2 linked regions of the Ancylobacter polymorphus genome follow. The protein of the gene in region 1 interacts with the protein of each later gene in a pairwise test. Links are inferred from orthologs where the notes say so. Each region holds a gene or a part of one and is shown in the gene's direction. Other genes may lie near its edges.

Region 1 (3,009 bases):
CAGTTCCTCGTCGTCGACCATGTCGCACTTGTTGAGGAACACCACCAGAGCCGGAACGCCGACCTGACGCGCCAGAAGGATGTGCTCGCGGGTCTGCGGCATCGGGCCGTCCGCCGCCGACACAACCAGGATCGCGCCGTCCATCTGCGCCGCGCCCGTGATCATGTTCTTCACATAGTCGGCGTGGCCGGGGCAGTCGACGTGGGCGTAGTGGCGGTTCGTCGTCTCGTACTCAACGTGAGCGGTCGAGATCGTGATGCCGCGCGCCTTCTCTTCCGGCGCCTTGTCGATCTGGTCGTACGCCGTGAACGTCGCGCCGCCCGTCTCCGCAAGAACCTTCGTGATCGCTGCCGTCAGAGACGTCTTGCCATGGTCAACATGGCCAATCGTCCCGATGTTGCAGTGAGGCTTCGAACGGTTGAACTTCTCTTTGGCCATAACTCGTTTCCTTCAGCGGCATACGGGCCGCGAAAAATCGGGCCGTGGGATAGGCGGTTTCCCGGCTTTCCGCAAGTGCCGCGTTGCGCCGCAGCTGCGGTGGGGATAATCGCATCGCCCTCGGGCTGGTTCGGCGCATGAACGCGCCGTCGCCTCATATAGGGGCTTGGGAGAAAAGTGGAGCGGGTGAAGGGAATCGAACCCTCGTCATCAGCTTGGAAGGCTGTTGCTCTACCATTGAGCTACACCCGCGAGGTCTGCATAGATTAGCGGAAGGCGACGTGGTGGGGGAGGTAGGACTCGAACCTACGAAGGCATAGCCAGCGGATTTACAGTCCGCCCCCTTTGCCGCTCGGGACACTCCCCCTCGCACGTCGGCCGATCTGCGATGCGTCGAAATGCATCGGCTTGTCGACCTGACCGGGAACCGACGCGATGCGTTTCCCGTGCGGCCGGCTTTATGGTGAGGTGCCCCTGCCCTGTCAACCCCGCTGCGTTGGTCCGCTCCCAAAGCTGTGGATCACGCGGCGATTTCGCGCGAGACCGGGTGAATGAAAGTCGCGCATGGCGGACAGGGCAAGTGGCTGCGACAAGGCAAATTGCCAAGCGGCGCGCGCCGTGACAGAACGCGCGCATGAACGATCGCCCCAGCCGCCCGTCCGGCCGTCCCAAGCCTTCCGCCTCTCGTCCTCGCCAGCCCCGCCCGCGTCCCGCAGGCCGGCCTTTTGGCGCGTGGCCGGACGATGTGGCGATTCTGTATGGCTGGCACAGCGTGGTCGAAGCGCTGCGCAATCCGCGGCGCAAGCTGCGCCGGCTAATGCTGACCGAGAACGCCGCGCGTCGTCTGCAGGAAGAAGGAATCCCGCACCGGCTGGACCCGGAAATCGTCCGGCCCGGTGAGATCGACCGTCTGCTCGACCCCGACGCGGTGCACCAGGGCATGCTGGCCGAGTGCGATCCTCTGCCTTCGCTCAGCCTTGCCAAGGCGGCGGAGTGCGATCTTCTGCTGGTGCTCGACCAGATCACCGATCCGCATAATGTCGGCGCCATCGTGCGCTCGGCGGCGGCGCTGAAGGTTGGCGCCATCGTCACCACGGCGCGCCATAGCCCGGCCGCGACCGGCGTGCTCGCCAAGAGCGCAAGCGGTGGGCTGGAACACGTGCCCTTCTGTTTTGTGGGCAATCTGGCGCGCGCGCTCGACGAACTGAAGCAAAACGGCGTGCAGGTCGTCGGGCTCGACAGTGAGGGGCCGGCTGATCTGGTCGACACCCCCCTCGCCTCTCCCGTCGCGCTCGTGCTGGGCGCCGAAGGAAAGGGGCTGCGGCAGCTGACGCGCCAAACCTGCGATACGCTGGCGCGCATCGATCTTCCCGGCGCCATCGTCAGCTTGAACGTGTCGAACGCCGCCGTGCTCGCGCTCTATATCGCCCGGCGAGCGATCGGCGCCCCCAACTGAGCCACGGAATGGTGTCGCTCCGGCTTTACTTGGGAAAAGTCGGATCTTCTGCTGCATTGCAACATAAGCAGCAGTTTACGACCAATTGCCAATCGTCAAAACGCCCCGCTTTCGCCACTCTCCCCTGAGGCAAGCGACGGAATCGGAGAATTCCGCGCGCCAGGACACCGGGGAAAGGCATCATGCCCATCGTGGCGGGCCGCCTCCGGGAGGAGACAGCCCGAGCCTACGGCGTTCCCCGCAGGGACTCCCAAACTCGGCCATCACAAACGCGGCTCTCGCGAGCTGGCTTCATCGTGCGTGCGATCGATCTCGCACGCCACTGCATTGGCGCGACTTACTTTGGGGAAGGGAAACACATGAGCGTAACCACTGCGGGGCCCGCCGGGAAGGCGGCTCCCATGACCCGCGAGGAAAAGAAGGTCATCTTCGCTTCTTCGCTCGGCACCGTCTTTGAATGGTACGATTTCTATCTCTACGGCTCGCTCTCGGCGATCATCGCGGCGCAGTTCTTCTCGGGCGTCAATCCGACCGCCGCGTTCATCTTCGCCCTCATGGCCTTCGCCGCCGGCTTCGCGGTGCGTCCGTTCGGCGCCATCGTGTTCGGCCGGCTCGGCGATCTCGTCGGCCGCAAATACACCTTCCTCATCACCATTCTGCTGATGGGCGCCTCGACCTTCGTCGTCGGCATCCTGCCCAACTACGCCAGCTGGGGCATTGCCGCGCCGGTGATCCTCATCATTCTGCGCCTGTTCCAAGGCCTCGCGCTGGGCGGTGAGTATGGTGGCGCCGCCACCTATGTCGCCGAGCATGCGCCGAATGGCCGGCGCGGGTTCTACACGTCGTGGATTCAAACCACGGCGACGCTGGGCCTGTTCCTCTCCCTGCTCGTCATTCTCGGCACCCGCACCTATCTCGGCGAGGCGGCGTTCGCGGAGTGGGGCTGGCGCATTCCGTTCCTGGTGTCGATCCTTCTGCTCGCGGTGTCGGTCTGGATTCGTCTCACCCTGAACGAATCGCCCGTTTTCAAGAAGATGAAGGAAGAGGGCAAGACCTCCAAGGCGCCGCTCACCGAGGCGTTCGGCCGTTGGGAGAACGCCAAGGTCGGCCTCATT
Region 2 (3,049 bases), 780 kb from region 1 along the record:
CAAGCGGATGGTCAACGACGATACGCGCCGCATCCGTGGGGATGCGGCGCGCTCATATGCGCCACCATACTACGCTGGCTGTCAGATGGCGTCGACGCCCGACTCACCGGTACGAATGCGAATGGCTTCTTCGATGTTGGAAACGAAGATCTTGCCGTCGCCGATGCGGCCGGTCTGGGCGGCGCGGCGGATAGCGTCGATCGCCGTTTCCACCGTCTCGTCGGCGACCACGATCTCGATCTTCACCTTCGGCAGGAAATCGACGACGTATTCGGCGCCCCGATAGAGTTCCGTGTGTCCCTTCTGCCGGCCGAAGCCCTTGGCTTCCGTGACGGTGATGCCCTGCAGGCCGATCTCCTGCAGCGCCTCCTTCACCTCGTCGAGCTTGAAGGGCTTAATGATGGCCTCAATCTTCTTCATCTGACCTCGTCTCCCTGACTCGTCGATCCGCGACGCCCGGCCGAGTCGGGTCGCGAAGAAGCAGAACCCATGCCAAGCACCCTAGTGTCGCCGGAAACCGTTAATAGCGCATCATCGCATGCCGCTACCGCACCGGCCAAACAGCTTCGATTTCCGGGAATGATGAAGTTATGAGCGATATGCCGGCAAAGTAGGCAAAAGCCGCGAGGCCGGCGGCCTAGGGGCTGCGCTAAAGCTAGGCATTTGCCGCCGATTGTTGCGGCTGTCGTGCTCTTGCCCCGGCCGACGCGGTTTCCGCTAAGCTAAAGCCGACGCCGCCGCCCGCGCAGGACCCAGGACCGATGCAGCTTCTCACCCCCGCCGAAATGGCCCGCGCCGATGCCTTCACTATCGCCGCCGGCGTTCCCGGCGCGGTGCTCATGGAACGGGCGGGACACGCTGTCGCAGCCTTCGCTGCGCGGGTGACGGCGGCCGGCGGGCTTGTGCTGGTGCTGTGCGGGCCGGGCAATAATGGCGGGGACGGATTCGTCGCCGCGCGGCTCCTGGCGGCGGCCGGCTACCGGGTGCGTCTCGCTCTGCTGGGCGAGCGGGAGGCCTTGCGCGGCGATGCCGCGCTCATGGCGGCGCGCTGGGAAGGGCCGGTCGCGCCGGCGGAGACGGTGGACCTCATCGGCGCCGATCTCGTCATCGACGCGCTGTTCGGCGCCGGGCTAGCGCGCGATCTCGACGGCGCGGCGCGGGCGCTGGTGGAGCGGGTGAACGCCGCCGGACTGCCGGTACTGGCGGTGGACCTGCCCTCCGGCATTGACGGCGCGACCGGGGCGGTGCGCGGGGCGGCGATCGAGGCGCGCTGGAGCGTCACCTTCTTCCGCGCCAAGCCCGGCCATGTGCTGCTGCCGGGGCGCCTGCATGCGGGGGAGGTGAGCGTCGCGGATATCGGCATCCTCCCCGCCGCGCTTGACGTCCTCGCGCCCCGCGCCTTCGCCAATGTGCCGGAGCTGTGGGCCGGCCATTTCCCGGTGCCGGCGCCGGAGGGGCATAAATATTCGCGCGGTCATCTCGTGGCCGTTTCCGGCCCGGCGCAGGCGACCGGGGCGACGCGGCTTTCCGCTCGCGCGGCGCTGCGGGCCGGGGCCGGGCTGGTGACGGTGGCGTGCCCGGCCGAGGCGCTGCCGATCCACGCGGCGAATCTCTCCGCCATCATGGTACGGCCGGTGGAGGACGCGGCCGGGCTGGCGCATCTGCTCGCCGATCCGCGCCTGACGACGCTGGTGCTTGGCCCCGGGCTGGGCGTCGGGGAGGCGGCCCGCGCCAAGCTCGCAGTGTGCGGCGGCCGGCGTCTGGTCATCGACGCCGATCTCCTCACCTCCTTCAAGGGCGAGGCGGACGCGCTGGCGCGGGCGCTGGCGGGTGCGCCGGCGGCCGTGGCGACCCCGCATGACGGTGAGTTCGCGCGGATTTTCGAGCGCTGCCCGCAGGTGCTGGAGGCGCCCTCGCGGCTGGAGCGGGCGCGGGCCGGCGCCGCGCGCCTTGGGGCGACGCTGCTGCTCAAGGGGCCGGACACGGTGGTGGCGAGCCCGGACGGGCGCGCTAGCATCGCCGCCAATGCGCCGCCCTGGCTCGCGACCGCCGGGGCGGGGGACGTGCTGGCGGGAATCGTCGGCGGGCTGCTGGCGCAGGGCATGCCGCCTTTCGAGGCGGCGAGCGCCGCGGTGTGGCTCCACGGCGAGGCCGCGCGCGAGGCCGGGCCCGGGCTGGTGGCCGACGATCTGATCGACGCGCTGCGCCCGGTTTATCGCCGCCTCTTCGGCCGGCTGGGGGCTGTGTAGCTTCGGTACGATCGAGTTGGTGCCCCCCACCGGACTCGAACCGGCACCTCTCACGAGAACGGAACCTAAATCCGTCGCGTCTACCAATTCCGCCAAGGGGGCCCTATAACGGCCGCTGGTAGCGCTGCGGAGCCCGCGATGTCAACGTTCGAGGAGGATGCCCGCCGCCGCATAGCGGCCCAGCAGACGACCTTGGCGCGGCTAGGGACTTGGGTGGGTTCCCAAATCGGCCGCCTGAGCCTTGCAGCCCTTGGGGTGGCACTGGTCCTCTGGGTAGTACCTGCCCTTGCGCAGCTTCGATACAGCTACTATGAGAGCGCGACGTTAGGGGGTCTCATCAAGGTGGACCGCCTTACCGGGCGCATGGAGTTTTGCAAGGTGTGGTGGGATGAGCAGCAAACGTTGCGATCCGCCTGCCGGGCGACGACGACCCGGTGAGTGTACCACACCGCGCCACCTGTGGCGGATGGAACCCCTTGAAATTGTTGGAAGTGGCGTAAGTCAGCCGAGGATTTAGGTTCCAGTGGCGAGAGTCGTGGGGGTTCGAGTCCCTCCGCCCGCACCAGTGCCTTACCCTTGTCCGGTGCCGCCTTCCGACCCATTTGCACCGAGCGCGGCCGTCGGCGATCACGCGGCCACGCACACCGACATTCGAGAGCCCGCGCACGCGGCAAACTAGACGAAGGCCGATTAAAATGCAGGTCACCGAACTCCTCGCCGAAGGTCTGAAGCGCGAATATCGCGTGGTGCTGCCGGCCTCCGAACTTGACGCCAAGGCCAATGCGCGCCTCAGCGAACTC

What was found. The genes of interacting proteins can lie anywhere in the genome.
Region 2: the proteins of K9D25_RS17755 (region 1) and K9D25_RS13705 interact in binary tests that used the Escherichia coli proteins (3 or more experiments, as listed by UniProt). The link is inferred for Ancylobacter polymorphus from one-to-one orthologs.

What each region holds. Positions count from the first base shown.
Region 1 is NZ_CP083239.1:3,689,142-3,692,150, forward strand. Bases 45-2,983 are described here. They hold K9D25_RS17755 (TrmH family RNA methyltransferase), read left to right. Parts: upstream 45-1,072; coding sequence 1,073-1,894; downstream 1,895-2,983. Other genes in these bases: tuf (elongation factor Tu), read right to left, coding at 45-438; K9D25_RS17760 (MFS transporter), read left to right, coding at 2,296-2,983. Outside these bases: more of tuf, read right to left, coding at 1-44; more of K9D25_RS17760, read left to right, coding at 2,984-3,009. UniProt on the Escherichia coli protein: Specifically methylates the ribose of guanosine 2251 in 23S rRNA.
Region 2 is NZ_CP083239.1:2,909,119-2,912,167, forward strand. What follows is about bases 27-3,005. They hold K9D25_RS13705 (NAD(P)H-hydrate dehydratase), read left to right. Parts: upstream 27-761; coding sequence 762-2,249; downstream 2,250-3,005. Other genes in these bases: K9D25_RS13700 (P-II family nitrogen regulator), read right to left, coding at 82-420; tig (trigger factor), read left to right, coding at 2,945-3,005. Outside these bases: more of tig, read left to right, coding at 3,006-3,049. UniProt on the Escherichia coli protein: Bifunctional enzyme that catalyzes the epimerization of the S- and R-forms of NAD(P)HX and the dehydration of the S-form of NAD(P)HX at the expense of ADP, which is converted to AMP.